4 regions of the Mycobacterium sp. Dal123C01 genome follow, and region 3 is predicted to be linked to each of the others. Evidence: predicted binding sites of a transcription regulator. Region 3 holds the regulator's gene; each other region holds the start of a gene.
What was found. The regulator LexA, encoded in region 3, represses DNA repair genes until DNA is damaged. The targets are predictions, from matches to a motif close to CGAACANNTGTTCG.
Positions count from the first base shown of each region.

Region 1: ACTXG5_RS11595 (alpha-ketoglutarate-dependent dioxygenase AlkB) is a predicted target of LexA. The motif match lies at 2,210-2,223, and genes of this name have one in related genera.
Region 2: ruvC (crossover junction endodeoxyribonuclease RuvC) is a predicted target of LexA. The motif match lies at 2,198-2,211, and genes of this name have one in related genera.
Region 4: ACTXG5_RS18930 (HNH endonuclease signature motif containing protein) is a predicted target of LexA. The motif match lies at 1,962-1,975, and genes of this name have one in related genera.

Region 1 covers NZ_CP199580.1:2,402,343-2,406,361, reverse strand. Annotated here, with positions in the region: gene ACTXG5_RS11605 (dolichyl-phosphate-mannose--protein mannosyltransferase) at 1-803, shown strand, start outside; gene arcA (arginine deiminase) at 919-2,130, opposite strand; gene ACTXG5_RS11595 (alpha-ketoglutarate-dependent dioxygenase AlkB) at 2,238-2,834, shown strand; gene ACTXG5_RS11590 (DUF5642 family protein) at 2,839-3,495, opposite strand; gene ACTXG5_RS11585 (DUF5642 family protein) at 3,524-4,019, opposite strand, start outside.
Region 2 covers NZ_CP199580.1:4,821,093-4,825,111, forward strand. Annotated here, with positions in the region: gene ruvB (Holliday junction branch migration DNA helicase RuvB) at 1-969, opposite strand, end outside; gene ruvA (Holliday junction branch migration protein RuvA) at 966-1,580, opposite strand; gene ruvC (crossover junction endodeoxyribonuclease RuvC) at 1,577-2,158, opposite strand; gene ACTXG5_RS22495 (DUF4178 domain-containing protein) at 2,363-2,965, shown strand; gene ACTXG5_RS22500 (DUF2617 family protein) at 2,975-3,487, shown strand; gene ACTXG5_RS22505 (DUF4247 domain-containing protein) at 3,484-3,915, shown strand; gene ACTXG5_RS22510 (DUF350 domain-containing protein) at 3,950-4,019, shown strand, end outside.
Region 3 covers NZ_CP199580.1:4,955,849-4,959,867, forward strand. Annotated here, with positions in the region: gene ACTXG5_RS23250 (peroxynitrite isomerase) at 1-165, opposite strand, end outside; gene nrdR (transcriptional regulator NrdR) at 225-689, opposite strand; gene ACTXG5_RS23260 (LysM peptidoglycan-binding domain-containing protein) at 847-1,341, opposite strand; gene lexA (transcriptional repressor LexA) at 1,637-2,341, shown strand; gene ACTXG5_RS23270 (LGFP repeat-containing protein) at 2,374-4,019, opposite strand, start outside.
Region 4 covers NZ_CP199580.1:4,009,052-4,013,070, reverse strand. Annotated here, with positions in the region: gene ACTXG5_RS18945 (nitronate monooxygenase) at 1-616, opposite strand, end outside; gene ACTXG5_RS18940 (hypothetical protein) at 720-1,184, opposite strand; gene ACTXG5_RS18935 (nitroreductase/quinone reductase family protein) at 1,343-1,846, opposite strand; gene ACTXG5_RS18930 (HNH endonuclease signature motif containing protein) at 2,197-3,552, shown strand; gene ACTXG5_RS18925 (flavin-containing monooxygenase) at 3,646-4,019, shown strand, end outside.

The sequences.
Region 1 (4,019 bases), 2.6 Mb from region 3:
TCGACGTGGCCGCCCGGCGGCAGTACCAGGTGACGAGGCCCTGGGTCGGAACGTTGTGGCGTGACGTGCTGCCCACCGGATACGCGCTGGGACTGATCCCGATCGCGGTGTACCTGGCCAGCTATGCGCCCTGGTTTGCGTCCGAGACCGCGATCGAACGCCATGAGGTGGGCCAGACGATCGGCCCGCACAGCGATATCCCACTGCCCGATGCGCTGCGTTCGCTGTGGCACTACAGCGCGAAGGCTCTGCAATTCCATGCGGGCCTGACCAACTCCGCGGGCAACTACCACCCGTGGGAGTCCAAACCGTGGAGCTGGCCGATGTCGTTGCGGCCGGTGCTGTATGCCATCGATCAGCAGAACGTCGGCGGATGCGGCGCGCAGTCATGCGTGAAGGCCGAGATGCTGGTCGGCACGCCCGCGCTGTGGTGGCTGGCGGTGCCGGTGCTGCTCTACGCCCTCTGGCGATCGGCGATCCGTCGGGACTGGCGCTACGCCGTGGTCCTGGTCGGCTACTGCGCCGGCTGGCTGCCGTGGTTCGCCGACATCGACCGGCAGATGTACTTCTTCTACGCGGCGACGATGGCGCCGTTCCTGGTGATGGCGATCGCATTGATCGGCGGCGACATTCTCTATCGCCCGGGCCAAACGCCGGAACGCCGGACGCTGGGACTCATCATCGTGAGCTTTTATGTCGCGTTAGTGGTGACCAACTTCGCCTGGCTGTTCCCGGTGCTCACCGGCCTGCCCATCTCACAGCAGACCTGGGACATGGAGATCTGGCTGCCCAGCTGGCGCTGATTGCACCTGCCGACGCCGAGATTGCTGGTATGGCCCTGGCCTCGCCGCCGCGAGACTGCAACTAACGACGGCTCTACTCGTGAAACGCGTTGCTAGTTACAGTTTCACGGCAATCTTAAAGCGCGTCGCGGGCGACCGGGCAGGACATGCACCGCGGACCGCCACGGCCGGTGCCCAATTCGGACCCCGCGATCGTCAAGACTTCGATGCCGGCGTCCTGCAGGCGAGTGTTGGTCTGCACGTTGCGCTCATAGGCGACGACGACGCCGGGCGCCAACGCCAGCGTGTTGTTGCCGTCGTCCCACTGTTCGCGTTCGGCGATGACGGGATCGAGACCGGTGTCGATGACGCGCAGCTTGTCGATCCCCATCGCCTTGGCTGCCGCCTCTAAGAACGGGGCTTCATCGCTGATGCTCACACCGTCTTCTGTGCGCTGGATCGTGAAGGCCGAAAGCTTGTCGACGATGTTGGCGTACATCACCACGGTGTCGGTGTCGACCATCGTGCACACGGTGTCAAGGTGCATCTGCGCGCGCCGCTGCGCGATCGGCACGGCCAGCACCGTGTGCGCCAGACCGTCGTCGAAAAGGCTGCGCGCCAACGCTTCCGCACCGGCGGGGGTGGTTCGCTCCCCCACCCCGACCGCAACCACGCTGGGGGAAAGCAACAGCACGTCGCCACCCTCCACGGGAGCGGTGCGTGATTCGTAGGCACGCCGCACCCCGGTGAACCGCGGGTGGTGCGCATAGATGAGGTCGGTCAACGACGCCTCGCGAATCCGGGCCCGCAGCGCCAGCGACGGGATCACCACCCGCGGGCCGATCCATATCGACGAGTCCCGGGTGAACACCAGATTCGGCAATGGCTCGATGGCGAAATCCGCGCCGTGGTGCATCCGAAGCACCAGCGACACGTCGGTCCGGGCGTCGGGCGGCAACTCGTTGAACGTCATGCCGGCCATCAGCACATGCGCCAGCCTGGCCGGGTCCAGGCCACGCAGGTATGCCGAAAGCTCCTGCGCCAGCGGCACTCCGAGCCGGCGCGCGTCGACGGCGGCGGCAACGCCCTGCATCCGGGCGGCCCCGCTGTGGGTGAGTGCCTCGGTCAGCAGGTCGGACAGCAGCAGCACTTCCACCCCGCGCGAACGCAGCAGCCCGGCGAACTGGTCGTGCTCTTCCTGCGCGCCATCGACCCATGGCAGCCCGTCGAAAAGCAGCTGGTCATTGTTGCCCGGGTTGAGTCGCCGCAGCTCGGCGCCGGGCCGGTGCAGGATCGCGATCCGTAGCGTGCCTACCTCGGAATTGGTGCTCAGCTCAATAACACCCACAGCTAAACCGTAGCCGCGCCGATCGTGGTCGTCGCGTCACACCGGTGGCGTCCTGGTAGCCCGGCGCGTCCCGATCAATCGAACGGGTGTGCGATAGACTTGGCGCCGTGGGGACCGCGGTACAGGGCTCGCTGTTCGAGCACACGCAACGCCGGCACCTCGGTGACGGTGCCTTTATCGAGATTCGCGCAGGTTGGCTCGACGACGACGGTGACCTGCTCGACGCGCTGTTGTCGACCGTCCCGTGGCGGGCCGAGCGCCGCCAGATGTACGACCGGGTGGTCGACGTGCCGCGGCTGGTGAGCTTTCACGACCTGACCGTCGAGGACCCTCCGCACCCGCTGCTGGGACGGCTGCGGCGACGGCTCAACGACATCTACGCGGGCGAGCTCGGCGAGCCCTTCACCACGATCGGGTTGTGCTGTTATCGCGACGGCTCCGACAGCGTCGCCTGGCACGGCGACACGATTGGCCGCAGCAGCGCCGAGGACACCATGGTGGCGATCCTCAGCCTCGGCGCCACCCGCACCTTCGCGATGCGGCCGCGCGGCGGCGGCCCGTCGTTGCGGTTGCCGCAGTCGCACGGCGACCTGCTGGTGATGGGCGGATCGTGCCAGCGCACCTGGGAACACGCGGTCCCCAAGACGACGTCGCGGACCGGCCCACGCGTCAGCATTCAGTTCCGGCCGCGCGACGTGCGCTGATAGGTCAGGGGCGGATCGCCGCCACCGCTTTGACGAGCAAGTCGCGGGCACGCTGCGTGTCGACCTTGGCGACCGGCTGGTCGGGCACCACGAGCGGATTGGCAATCACAATCACCTGATAGTCGCCGAACTGCGCCGAGTAGTCGTAGAGCTCGCCGGTGCGGGTGCCGCCGGCCAGGATCGCCTGCAGGACGCGGTGCACGCCCAGCGTGTGTGTCCCGTCGATGCGCGGCGCGTCGACGACCTCGAGGCCGCCCCGCACCTGGGCCCCGGCGAATGCGACCTTGTTGCAGTCCTTCCCCGGGTCGTTGACCGGCAGCGGCTTGGAGGTCTCCAGCGCGATGACGACGTACCGGTCGCCATTACCCTCGGCGGACACCGCGGCCATGTTGCCCTGCACATCCGGCGGCATGTCCGGCCCCGACGCCAATTTCGCACAGTTCGCGGGATCGAAAGTCAGCCCCTCGGGCAGCTTGCGGGCGGACAGCAGCTTGGGATCGACCGCCCGCTCCGAGACGTCGGTGACTTTGAACTCTGGCCCGAAGCTCGACTTCACCCCGACGACCTTGGCGATGTCGGTACTCGTCGCGGCGGTATCGGTATTTGACGAGCAACCGGCCAGCACGCACACCGCTGCGAACGCGCATACCAGCTTGGACATCGTGGCTAATCTACCCAAAGCTAGACGTTCAGCTGCGCAACGTGGACACCGTTTTGACCAACAGATCGGCGGCGAATTGCGCCGGCAGTGTCGGCTGCGCCGAACCCGGATCGGTGGCCAGTGTGGTGAATGCGTAGTAGCTGCCCAGGTAAGCGATGAATGCGTATGCCCGCGAATCGATTTCGGTGCCTGACTCGACGGTGGACTTGATGTCGACGACCATACCGATGGTTTCCGCATCATCGACATGCGGCGGGTCGGTGAGCCGGACAGTGGCCGTGGTGTGCTCGGCGGTCATCGTCCACTGGCCACATGCGTCGACGACGTTCGGGTCCAGGTCCACGGGGTCTGGCAAAGCCACCACCACGACGTTGATGATGCCGCCCGGACCCGAGGCGGACAGACCCTGCGCCGATTGGTCGCGTCCCTTGCCGGGATCGGCCAGGGCGGCGCAGAGCGCGGGCTTGGACGTCACGTCGGCGTCAAGACCCCAGATCACCCGGGGCGAGGCCCCGCTGGGGATG
Region 2 (4,019 bases), 130 kb from region 3:
TCGCGGCGTGCGGGCGAGCATGCCCGCGCGAACCAGGAACGGCTCGCATACCTCCTCGACGGTGGCCGGTTCCTCCCCGACGGCCACCGCGAGCGTCGAAACCCCGACCGGGCCGCCACCGAAGCTGCGGGTCAGCGCCGACAGCACCGCCCGGTCCAGCCGGTCGAGCCCGAGCTCGTCGACGTCGTAGACCTCCAGCGCAGACTTGGCGACATCGCGGGTGATCACCCCGTCGGCGCGTACCTCGGCGAAGTCCCGGACCCGGCGCAGCAGCCGGTTGGCGATCCGTGGGGTCCCGCGCGAGCGCCGGGCGATCTCCGTGCCGGCTTCGGCGCCCAGCTCGATGCCCAGGATCCCGGCGGAACGAACCAGCACCCGCTCCAAATCGGCCGGCTCGTAGAAGTCCATGTGAGCGGTGAATCCGAATCGGTCACGCAACGGTCCGGTCAGCGCTCCGGACCGGGTGGTCGCGCCGACCAGGGTGAAGGGTGCTACTTCCAACGGAATCGATGTTGCCCCAGGGCCTTTGCCCACGATGACGTCGACCCGGAAGTCCTCCATCGCGAGGTAGAGCATCTCCTCGGCCGGCCGGGCGATGCGGTGGATCTCGTCGATGAACAGCACATCGTGCTCGACCAGGTTGGACAGCATCGCGGCCAGGTCGCCCGCGCGCTCCAGCGCCGGCCCCGAGGTCACCCGCAGCGTGGACCCGAGTTCGGCGGCGATGATCATGGCCAGCGACGTCTTACCCAGCCCCGGAGGGCCGGACAGCAGGATGTGATCCGGTGTGCCGCCGCGGTTTTTGGCCCCCTCGATCACCAGCTGCAGCTGTTCGCGGACCCGGGACTGGCCGATGAACTCCCCCAACGAGCGCGGCCGCAGGCTGACATCGACGTCGCCCTCCCCCACGGTGAGCGTCGGCGAGAGGTCGCGGTCCGAATAGTCTTCTTCGGAATACTCGTCGCTCATTTAGCCTTGCCCAGCAACGACAGCGCGGCCCGCAACGCACCGGAAGTTGTTGCCTGATCGCCTTTTTCGCGACCGGCGGCCAGCACACTGTCGGTGGCCTCCTCGGCCTGCTTGGCCGCAAAGCCCAGGCCGACCAAAGCCTCCACCACCGGACCCCGCACCGCGTGGCCGTTAAGAGCAGCGCCCGCCGGTGCCGCCACGGGCACGCCGGCCGGATAGATCTTGTCGCGCAACTCCAGGACCATGCGCTCGGCGCCGCGCTTGCCGATGCCGGGCACCCGCGTCAGCGCGGCGACGTCACCGTCGGCCAGCGCCTGGCGCAGCGCGGCGGCGTCGTGCACCGCCAGCGTCGCCATCGCCAGCCGCGGCCCGACCCCCGACACCGACAGCAGCGTCAGGAACAGGTCGCGATTCTCGCCGTCGATAAACCCGTACAGCGTCTGCGAGTCCTCGCGCACAATCATCGCGGTGACCAGCCGGGCCTCGCTTCCCTGCCGCAGCGTCGCCAGCGTCGACGGTGTCGCATTCACCCGGTAGCCGACGCCGGCGGCCTCGATCACCACATGATCGAGTGCCACGTCGAGCACCTCACCGCGCACCGAGGCGATCATCGACCCGCTCCGGCTTTTGCGATCTTGGCCTGGGCGGCCAGCTTGGCCCGGTAGGCGTTGCGTTGCTGGGCGGCCTGCGCTTCGGCCGCCGCCATCCGGGCCAGCATCGGCGCTCGCCAGCAATGGCAGATGGCCAGCGCCAGCGCATCGGCCGCGTCGGCCGGGGCCGGTTTGGCTTGCAGCTCAAGGATTCTGGTGACCATCGCGGTGACCTGCGCCTTGTCGGCCGCGCCGTTGCCGGTAACCGCGGCCTTGACCTCGCTGGGGGTATGGAAATGCACGTCGATATCGCGTTTGGCCGCCGCCAGCGCGACCACGCCACCGGCCTGCGCGGTGCCCATCACGGTCGACACATTGTGCTGAGAGAACACCCGCTCAATGGCGATGACGTCGGGATGATGCGTGTCCAGCCAGTGCTCGACGGCGTCACTGATGGCCAGCAGCCGTTTGGGCAGCGCGGCATCCGACGGGGTGCGGATCACGTCGACATCCAGCGCGACGATATTTCGTCCGCGCCCGCTTTCGACGACGGAGAGCCCGCATCGGGTCAGTCCGGGGTCGACGCCCATCACGCGCATAGCATGCTCCAACTTCCACTTCTTGGAAATATTGTGGCCCGAACAGCTGTTCGATAGCCTAGCGGCCGGGTCCGACCGCGCGACACAGGACACGCGGCGCCCGGGCCCACTTTCGGATCGGGCACGTTGCGGCTCCGGGCCCGGCGAATGCTGCTAACTTAAGCCCACGTTCGCTCCAGCGCGGCCGCGACGGGAGGGTTTTGCGTGGGAACATGGCTGGTCGTGCTCGCCGCGATGCTGTTCATCGCGTCCATCGTGGTGCTTGTCGTGGCGTCGCGGCGCCCCAAGACGGCGCCTGCGCCGGGCGGCCGCCGCGATCCCCTGTCCTTCAACGCGATGCCGGAGTTCGGGCCCCGGCAACTGGGCCCGGGCGCCATCGTCAGCTACGGCGGCGTCGACTACGTGGTCCGCGGATCGGTGACGTTTCGCGAGGGACCGTTCGTGTGGTGGGAACACCTGCTGGAAGGCGGCGACCAGCCGACCTGGTTCGCCGTGGAAGAGGACGACGGGCGCCTCGAGCTGGTCATGTGGATCACCCGCAAGGACCTCACCTTGCAGCCCGGCGACCAGTATCTGGTCGACGGGGTGACGTTTCGGGAGTCGGAGCACGGCCGCGCCTCGTACACGACCGAAGGCACGACGGGCCTGCCGGCCGGCGGTGAGATGGAGTTCGTGGACTGCGCCAACGCCGACGAAACCGTGCTGCTCTCCTTCGAACGCTGGGCACCCGGGACGCCCTGGGAGATATCGACGGGCAAGCCGGTGGTGCCGGGCGAGCTCACGGTCTACCCAGCACCCTCGCCGTAGGACCGCGCGGTGCCGCTTTATCAGCTCGCCGTAGCTCCGGCCGACGTGTCCGGGAGCACGCTCCGGCTCGCGCTCAATGCGCCCGCACCGCCGCTGCTGGCCGGTCATGTGCTGCGCCATCCCGACGGCGGCGTGCTGCGGCTCGGGGTGCTCGGCGCCTCGCATCTCGTCACGATCGAGCACGCCACCAGCACCTTCTCCGAGCAGGTGTCTTGCACCGCCGGCAGCGACGTCGGCGAGCTGCCCGAGCACGCCGAAGCCTCGGGCTACTCGCTGGAATCGGCCACCGGTACGCACGACGAGGCGACGTTTCGTCAACTGGCGCGCGAACTCCGCGACCGGTGCCGAGCCGAAACCGGTTGGCTCGGCGGCACATTCCCCGGCGATGACGCCGCACTGACCGTGCTGGCCGCCGAACCCGACGACACCGGCTGGCGCTGGCAGACGTGGCACCTGTACCCGCGCACCCCTTTGGGGTCCGGTGGCGAAGTGGTCCACACGGCGAGCCGGTGGCGTCCGTGAGCCGCAAACACCTGTTCTGGCTCGCCGGTGGGCTGGCCGTGGCCGCGGTGGCGTCCTTGATTTTCGGAATCGTATTGCTGCAGAAGGACATTGCGTCCTATATCGCGAGCAACTATCGCGAGTACTCCCGCGACGCCAACGGAACGCGATACCTGTGCACCGGAACCCCCGACCAGGTGGCCGACACGCTCGCCGAGTATCAGGAACCCGAGGCGCGTGCCGACAACGACAACAACGAGTACCTGCGCTACAGCAACAACATCGTGATCGTCGGCCCAGATGGCGGACACCCGTGCAGCATCCGCGTCGAAGGCCTCAGCGCCGGATACAACCACGGCTCGTTCGTCTTCCTCGGCCCCGGGTTCGGTCCCGGATCCCCGTCGAGCGGTGCCGGAGGTACTCCCGGCGGCCCGGGCGGAACCAAATAGCGCCTTATCGGATGGAACCCCAAAGGAGATCGCCATGTACCTCGCCATCGAGATAGGAACCATCGACCTCAACCCGATACTGAAAGGAGTTGTGGCCTCGCTGC
Region 3 (4,019 bases):
GGTCTTCTGCGCGTACGCCAGAAATGGTTTGCCCACATGGGAAAACACAACTTCCTCGAGATACTCGAAGGGCTGGATCGTCGGATACTCGCCCGCACCACGACCAGCCCAGGTGCCGAGCAGCGGCGCGAGCGCCCCGAGATCGGGATGCAAGTCGCTGGACATGAAATCAGCCTAGCCCGGTGGCGACGTATGCCGATCGGCTCGAGCCGCACGGCATACCGTCAGCTGGGCGTCGATACCTTGCGATGCGCACGAAGCGCCTCGATCTCGCGTTCGAAATCGTCGGCTGAAGAAAAGGATCGGTACACCGAGGCGAAGCGCAGGTAAGCCACTTCGTCCAGGTCGCGCAACGGGCCGAGGATCGCCAGGCCGACCTCGTGACTGGGAACTTCCGGTGAGCCCGCGGCACGCACGGTGTCTTCGACCTGCTGGGCCAGCAGATTCAGCGCATCCTCGTCCACCTGACGGCCCTGGCACGCGCGGCGGACTCCTTTGATGACCTTTTCACGGCTGAACGGCTCGGTGACGCCGCTGCGCTTGACCACGGCCAGAACCGCGGTTTCTACCGTGCTGAACCGCCGTCCGCACTCCGGACATGAGCGGCGCCGCCGAATGGCTTGGCCTTCATCGGTTTCCCGCGAGTCGATCACCCGCGAATCGGGATGACGGCAGAACGGACAATGCATGACCGCTCCTTCGCTGTGCCGGCATCTCGCAGAACACTCCGAGCGTACCTGTGCGCTCCCCCACCGGGCCAATGCAACCGCGACCCGTCTGCGCGCATCGAAACGAGAACTGAAGAGCCCTGGCGTAGAGCGGCTTTCGCGATGGACCGTGGCGGCGTCAGCCGACCGGCGCGATCAGGGTCTGGCCCGCGGCCAGCATCGGCGAGTGCAGATTGTTGAGTTCGCGGATCCGGTCGGCGACCTGGCGGGCCGGCGCCTCCGGCGCCACCCGGTGTGCCACGTCCTGCAGGGACTCACCCGGCTCGACCTGCACGACCGAAAGCCTGTCCGGCACGGGCGCGGCCGAACTGCTGGAGTCACCGTTGGCTATCTGCCCCAGATTCGCGACCAGGCCGAGCCAGAGCGTGATGATCCCGGCCATCAGGGCCAGACCGACCGTCGTCCCCAGCGTGACCGGACGCCGACGATGCGGAGTGACCGACCTCGCGACGCCGGCACTGCGGTAGCGCATCGGCGCACCGCTGGGGCGTACCTGCCCGGGCCGGCGGGATCGCAGCTCGCGTTCCAGGTCGTAGCGAGGCCGTGCGACCAGCCCGTCGCTCGAGCGCCGCATGCTGCTGGTGCGGGGCGAGACTGTGTGCATGAGCGTCATGTGCGTTCCTCCGGTCGACTAAATCCTCGCTCGTGTGTTCGACACTATCGCTCGTGTGTTCGAAATCCGAACATTTGAGCGAAGCGTGTCGCACGAACAAAACGCTAGACCACGCCACCGACAACCTCCGTCGGTCGCTACCACTGCCATGCAGCACATGTACCCGGTCTTTTCGAGAGTTACACCATTGTGATTCGCCAAGTGCCGCGGATCACTTTCCGGTAACTGCCGAAACCCGACACGCTAGTCGAACACATGTTTGATTCTTGCGCGTCAGGCGGCTACATTCAGTGCCATGAGCGACAGCAACGACACCTTCGCCACCGGCACTGAAGCCCGGTTGCATTCCGTGGATTCATCGCTTACCCAGCGGCAACGCACCATCTTGAAGGTCATTCGCGAGTCGGTGTCCACCCGCGGATACCCGCCGAGCATCAGGGAGATCGGCGACGCCGTCGGCCTGACGTCGACATCCTCAGTCGCTCACCAGCTGCGCACCCTCGAGCGCAAGGGGTTCCTCCGTCGCGACCCGAACCGCCCCAGGGCCGTCGATGTCCGCAGCGCCGAGGACGTCGCAGCGGCGAACGCGCCGGTTACCGATGTCGCCGGCTCCGACGCCTTGCCGGAACCCACATATGTTCCTGTGCTCGGGCGCATCGCGGCCGGTGGACCGATCCTTGCCGAAGAAGCGGTCGAAGACATCTTCCCGCTGCCCCGCGAGTTGGTCGGCGAGGGCACGCTCTTTCTGCTCAAAGTGGTCGGCGAATCGATGATCGAGGCCGCGATCTGCGACGGGGACTGGGTTGTGGTGCGGCAGCAGAACGTCGCCGACAACGGAGACATCGTCGCCGCCATGCTCGACGGGGAGGCCACCGTCAAGACGTTCAAGCGCGCCGGCGGTCAGGTGTGGCTGATGCCGCACAACCCGGCATTCGATCCCATCCCCGGCAACGAGGCGACGGTGCTCGGCAAAGTCGTCACGGTGATCCGCAAGGTATAGACGCCGGACCGCAACGCCGGAAAGTCCGGCGGCTAGTCGGCCTTGATGAAGCCGTTGACCAGCGCGGCTTCCTCGCTGGAGAACCAGACTTCGGCGAGCGTGTCGTGGTAGAGGTCGCTGTCCGGGGTGTAATACAGGCCGAAGCGAGGGCTCGCCTTGATGGGATAGCCGTCGGGCATCTGGTAGGGGTCGTCCAAAGGCAGGTGAATCGTCGGACGCCCGGCCTGCCCAAGTGCCCCGGTGGCCACTGTCGGCGCGAAGTCCGACTCGTCGTCGGCATCTGCCGCTGCATGCCGCCCACCCTTGGGCGCGGCGCCGACCGCGGCCACGAGGCCGGATGCGGCTCCACCCCCGGCCGCAGCACCGCCGGCGGCAGCAAAATCCGGAGACGTATGCGGCACCGCGACATCGGGATACGCGGCATCCGCCGCCTGCGGCGTTTCGACGGGATAGGCGGCATCGGGATGGGCGGCGTCCGGTGGGGCGTGCGGCACGGCAACGTCGGGATAGGCCGCCTCCTCATGCTCAGCACCCGGATAGCTCGCCTCCGGATAAGCCGCGTCCTCGTCAGCGACATCCAAGTAGCCGTCCTCGGCGCCCTCTGGGTAGGCGGCTTCCGGGCCGGCCGCATCGAGGTAGTCGGCGTCCGCGACCACATCCGGATAAGCCGGCACCTCGGCGGCTTCCGGGTGGGCGGCTGCCGGGAGCTCGTCGTCATAGCCGGCCTCGAACAGATCATCCGCCGAGACCAGGGGAATGGAGTCGGTGTCGACGGTGTCGGGATCATCCTCGTCGACCCCCAGCTGATCCCACTCCTCCTCGGACTCGGGCAGGGCTTCGTCGCCATATCCGGCATCGTCGGCCAGTTCGGCCGTTTCGGGTCCGTGCGGCCACCTGACGCGCGGCGGGTCATCGGCGTCCTCGTGTTCCGGTGAGTGCACGTCGCCGTACGACAAGTGCTCGGTCGTGGCGTCGGCGTAATCGGGCCCCCAATGCGGCTCACCCGAGTCGTCGTAACCGCCGACGTCGACGTCGCGGTCAAGGTCGTAGGGCGCGGTGTTGCGGCCAGCGCGGCGGCGGCGCCACCGCAAGGCCACGAACACCACCAGCAGGACCAAGATGACCAGCGGAATGAGAGCTAACAGGTACCACCAATGCCAGGAGAGCCACCCCTTGGCGTGCGGAGACGATGCCGTGGCGCTCGGCTGGTTCTGGCCCGACACCTGCAAGCCGGACAACAAGGGCGCCAGGTTGGCCGGGTCGGTGGAGAAGGTGTTCTTGGCGCGGTTCCACGAGATCTTGCCGCCGGTGAACTTCTGCGAGATCACGTCACCGTCGACGGCCTGATCGCCGACCGGCGCGCCCAGTTTTCCGGTGGGACCGCGCAGCTTGTCCCAGGCGGCCTTCATGGCGCCGCGCACGACGTAGGCGCCGTGGTCGGAGGTCCAGAAGATCACCGGCTTGTCGGCTGCCGAGAACGTGACGATCCGGCTGTTGGGAGCGATGCCGCCGTCGGACTCGTTGGCGATCGGGAAACCCAGTTCGCTGCTGACCGGGCCACCGAGGGCCTCGTACTTCGTCAGGATGTCGCTCTCGACGGCGTTCGCGCCGGTTGGCGGGCTGAAGAACACCTTGCCGCCGGCGAAGTTCTGGGCGAGTCCGTCGCCACCGATGGGGT
Region 4 (4,019 bases), 950 kb from region 3:
TCGAGCCGACCTCGCCGCAGTGCCCGCCGGCCTCGCCGCCCTGGGCGATGATGATGTCGACGCCCGCGTCGGCGTGCTTGCGCGCCTGTGAGGGGGACCCGCACAACGCGGCCACCTTGAGTCCGGCGTCATGGATGTGCTTGATCATCTCGGCCGGCGGGGTGCCGAGCGCGTTGGCGATCATCTTCACCTTGGGGTGTTTGAGGGCCACCTCGACCTGGGGCGTGGCGGTCGCCTCGGTCCAGCCGAGCAGCTGCAGGGTATCGCCGTCGCTATCGTCGATCGGGACACCGTGATCGGCCAGGATCTTCTTTCCGAAGTCCAGATGGTCCTGCGGCACCATCTTGCGCAGCGTCTCGGCCAGATCTTCGGCCGACTGGTGTGAGTCCATGCCCTCGTACTTGTTCGGAATGACGATGTCGACACCGTAGGGGTGGTCACCGATGTTCTCGTCGATCCACTTGAGCTCGATTTCCAGCTGCTCGGGCGTGAAGCCGACGGCGCCGAGGACGCCGAATCCCCCGGCCTTGCTCACCGCCACGACAACATCGCGGCAGTGGGTGAAGGCGAAGATCGGGAACTCGATACCGAGTTCGTCGCAAATAGGGGTGTGCATTACAACTCCTGGACGCTCGCAGAATTGGAACGTGTTCTAGTTTAATACCCGCACCCATGACGTGGCCAGGGCCCCCTGATTTGCCTCTGCCAACTACGACGCGTCAGATCGCCAGGGTGCGGGCCACCCACAGCACCAAGAAAGCAAACATGCAGCCGATACAGACGAGATGATCGCGGCAGACCGACCGCGCCAGGTGACTCTGTTCGGACACGCTATCGCTGCGACGTCCGAGCCGAATCGCGTCGGGGACCGTTTGGGTCAGCGCCACCATCGTCGGGATACCGGCAAGCCCGGCAGATATCACCAGCAGCCAGCCCTGATCCTGGCCTCGAGTTGCCTGAAACCCTAACGCGGCCAACAAAATCAACATCACCAGAGCTATCAACCGGCTCATCGGTCGCGCTGCCGTCGTCGCGCGGTGGTAGTACCCCGTGATCGAAACGAGTACGGGTTCGGGCAATTCCTCACCGGCGGATCGGTACCGGAAGACTTGGACGTCGAACATCAAATCCATCCACAAGACGGCGAAGAGGAACCCGCTGCAGGCCGTGAGTAGGGGAGCCATGTTCGTCCACCTCCGCTTCGCCCCTTGGCATCGTCGACCACCGCGGTCGACCGCCGAGACGACGAGTCGCCCTATTGTTTCCCAGCGGGCCGAATAGTCACAGACCTGCGGCGGGCGAATCGGCGAGCCACCGGCCTGTGACAACTGATGGAACAAGGTCAACGCGACGAACTCACCGGCTCGAAGATGAATACCTGTCGTGTGCCACTCCGCTTGACATAGGTGTCATGCGCCGGCCACATCTCGACGAACGTGGGCATGTTTCGGTCTGCTTCTTCCGCCGTGGCGGGCCGCGATAGATAGCTGGCGACGACACCGTCAATCTCGACTCTCGCCGTTGGGTCGGCAAGCAGGTTTTTCGGCCAACTCGACGCAGTTTCAAGGCCGAAGTCCTCGCACACGGCCACCAGATTCTTACCGTCGCGGAGGTAGTACAGCGGCACCGTTCGCTCTTTGCCGCTCTTTCTGCCCATCGTCGTGAGCAGCATTGTCGGCATCGCAGGACCGCTAATCGACAGTCGGCCCCGGCTCGCATGGATCAGCGCCCGGTCCAGGCGCGAGCCGACATGCTTCATGAACACCGAGAACCAGCGATAGTGACCCAGTTGCCGCGTGGCGCGAAGGTACAGCTCGTATACCTGGTTAGGTCTGTCCTGCGGCATTGCCCAAGGATCCCACCTCTTTGGAATTCGCGCGCTCCGCCCGTGAAACCACTTGCGCCACTTCTGTTCCAGTGGTTTCGGTAGCGGCGTTCTGTCGGTAGGCAGTCGTATGATTCGAACATGCGTTCGATATGTTCTTCCGGTCGTATAGATGCGGCCTTTGACGAGCTCGACGCGGCAATTGCTGGTTTCCTCGCGGCGCCCCTTGGCTCGCTGACGACCCCAGAGCTGCTCGCCAGCCTGGAACGCTACGCGTTTCTGATGGGCCGGCTCGATTCGCTTCGATATGAACTGACGAGCCCATTCGCGCGCCCAGGTCGGCGCGCAATCGACGGCGGTGACCGTCGGACATGACGTTGATGAGCCGTGAGGAGATCCAGGGAGACTACGACCAATTGCGCGCCGTGGTGTCTCGTATCCAACGGCATTCCTATGATTCGCTGACCAACCCGGAACGCTTGGGGCTGTTGGAGATACTCGAACACGAGACGCGCCGAGTCCAAGTTCCTGGTCACCAGCTGATCAATCAGCTGGTCCAGCAAGCCATGCCGGACGAACTGGGCGGAAAACTCACGCACGCCTTGTCCGACCGCTTGCACATCAGCCGCGCTGAGTCAGCTCGACGGGTGGCTGAGGCCGCCGACCTGGGCCCACGCTGCGCGCTGACCGGCGAGCGGTTGGAGCCACGGTTACCGGCGACCGCCGCCGCGCAGCGGGAAGGCGCGATCGGGGCCGGCCAGGTCGCGGCAATTCGGCAGTTTTTCGATCAGTTGCCGCACTGGGTCGACGTGGAGACCCAAGGATGCGCCGAACGACAGCTGGCCCAGCAAGCCACCCAATTTCGCCCTGAACAGGTACGCAAACTGGCGGACCGACTCGCCTATTGCCTCAACCCGGACGGGAACTTCACCGACATAGATCGCGCACGACGACGTGGAGTGACGTTAGGCATGCAGGACGTCGATGGGATGTCACGGCTCAGCGGATGGCTGACGCCGGAAGCGCGCGCCACTTTCGAGGCCGTGCAGGCGAAATTGGCCGCTCCAGGTATGTGCAATCCCGACGACCCCACCCCGGTCGTCGACGGAACGCCAGGGGAGGAGGCGATCCAACGTGACTCCCGCTCGGCAAGCCAACGCAACCATGACGGACTGCAGGCCGCGCTACGCGCCGTGCTGGCGAGTGGAGAACTGGGCCAGCACAACGGGTTACCGGCAACAATCGTCGTCACCACCACCCTCAAGGAATTGGAAGGCGGTGCCGGCAAGGCGCTCACCGGCGGCGGCACCCTGCTGCCCATGAGCGACGTCGTCCGCATGGCCCGCCACGCCCACCACTACCTGGCGATCTTCGACAAGGGCCACGCGATGGGCCTCTATCACGCCAAGAGATTGGCGTCTGTCGGCCAACGAATTGTCCTGCACGCCAGAGACCGTGGCTGCTCAGCACCCGGCTGCGACGTACCCGGCTACCTCTGCGAAGTCCACCACGTCGACGACTACGCCGCCTGCCAGACCACCGACATGGACAACCTCACGTTCGTCTGCGGGTCCCACCATCGACTCATCAAACCCGGCGGCTGGCATACCCGAAAACGCGCCAATGGCGACACCGAATGGATCCCACCGCCCCATCTCGATCGCGGCCAACCACGCATCAATACCTTCCACCACCCCGAGACGTTGCTATGCGATGACGACCCTTGATCCGCTCCGTCGGCAGCGGGTACCGTAGTGCTGCCAATTACGAAACGGTGAGTAGCGTAATCGGACCCCTCATGCACCGAAAGGATCGGCTCGATGCGCAGCCCCTATTCCGGCCGCCCTTTCACCACGTCAAACCCGGAGATCGCGGCTGCTCTGCAGGATGTCAGCATCCCCACCCTGCTGCTGTCGCTCGTGCACATCACCGGCGACCCGCGATTCATTCGCGACTTCAAGCAGATGGGCATCTTCCTCAACGAGGTGCAGGGGTTCATGTCGGAGGACGACAAGACCCGAGCCCGCGCCGAGGCGCTGACCGTGATCACCGAGTATCGCGACCGCGGCTGCCCCGAGCCGGAGCCGCTAACCCCTGAGCTCATCAGAGAAATGATGGACTGGACAGCCTGCGAGCACGTTCCCGACGACTACCTGGCGCTGGTGTCAGAAGAACTCGACCTCCGCGGGATCGA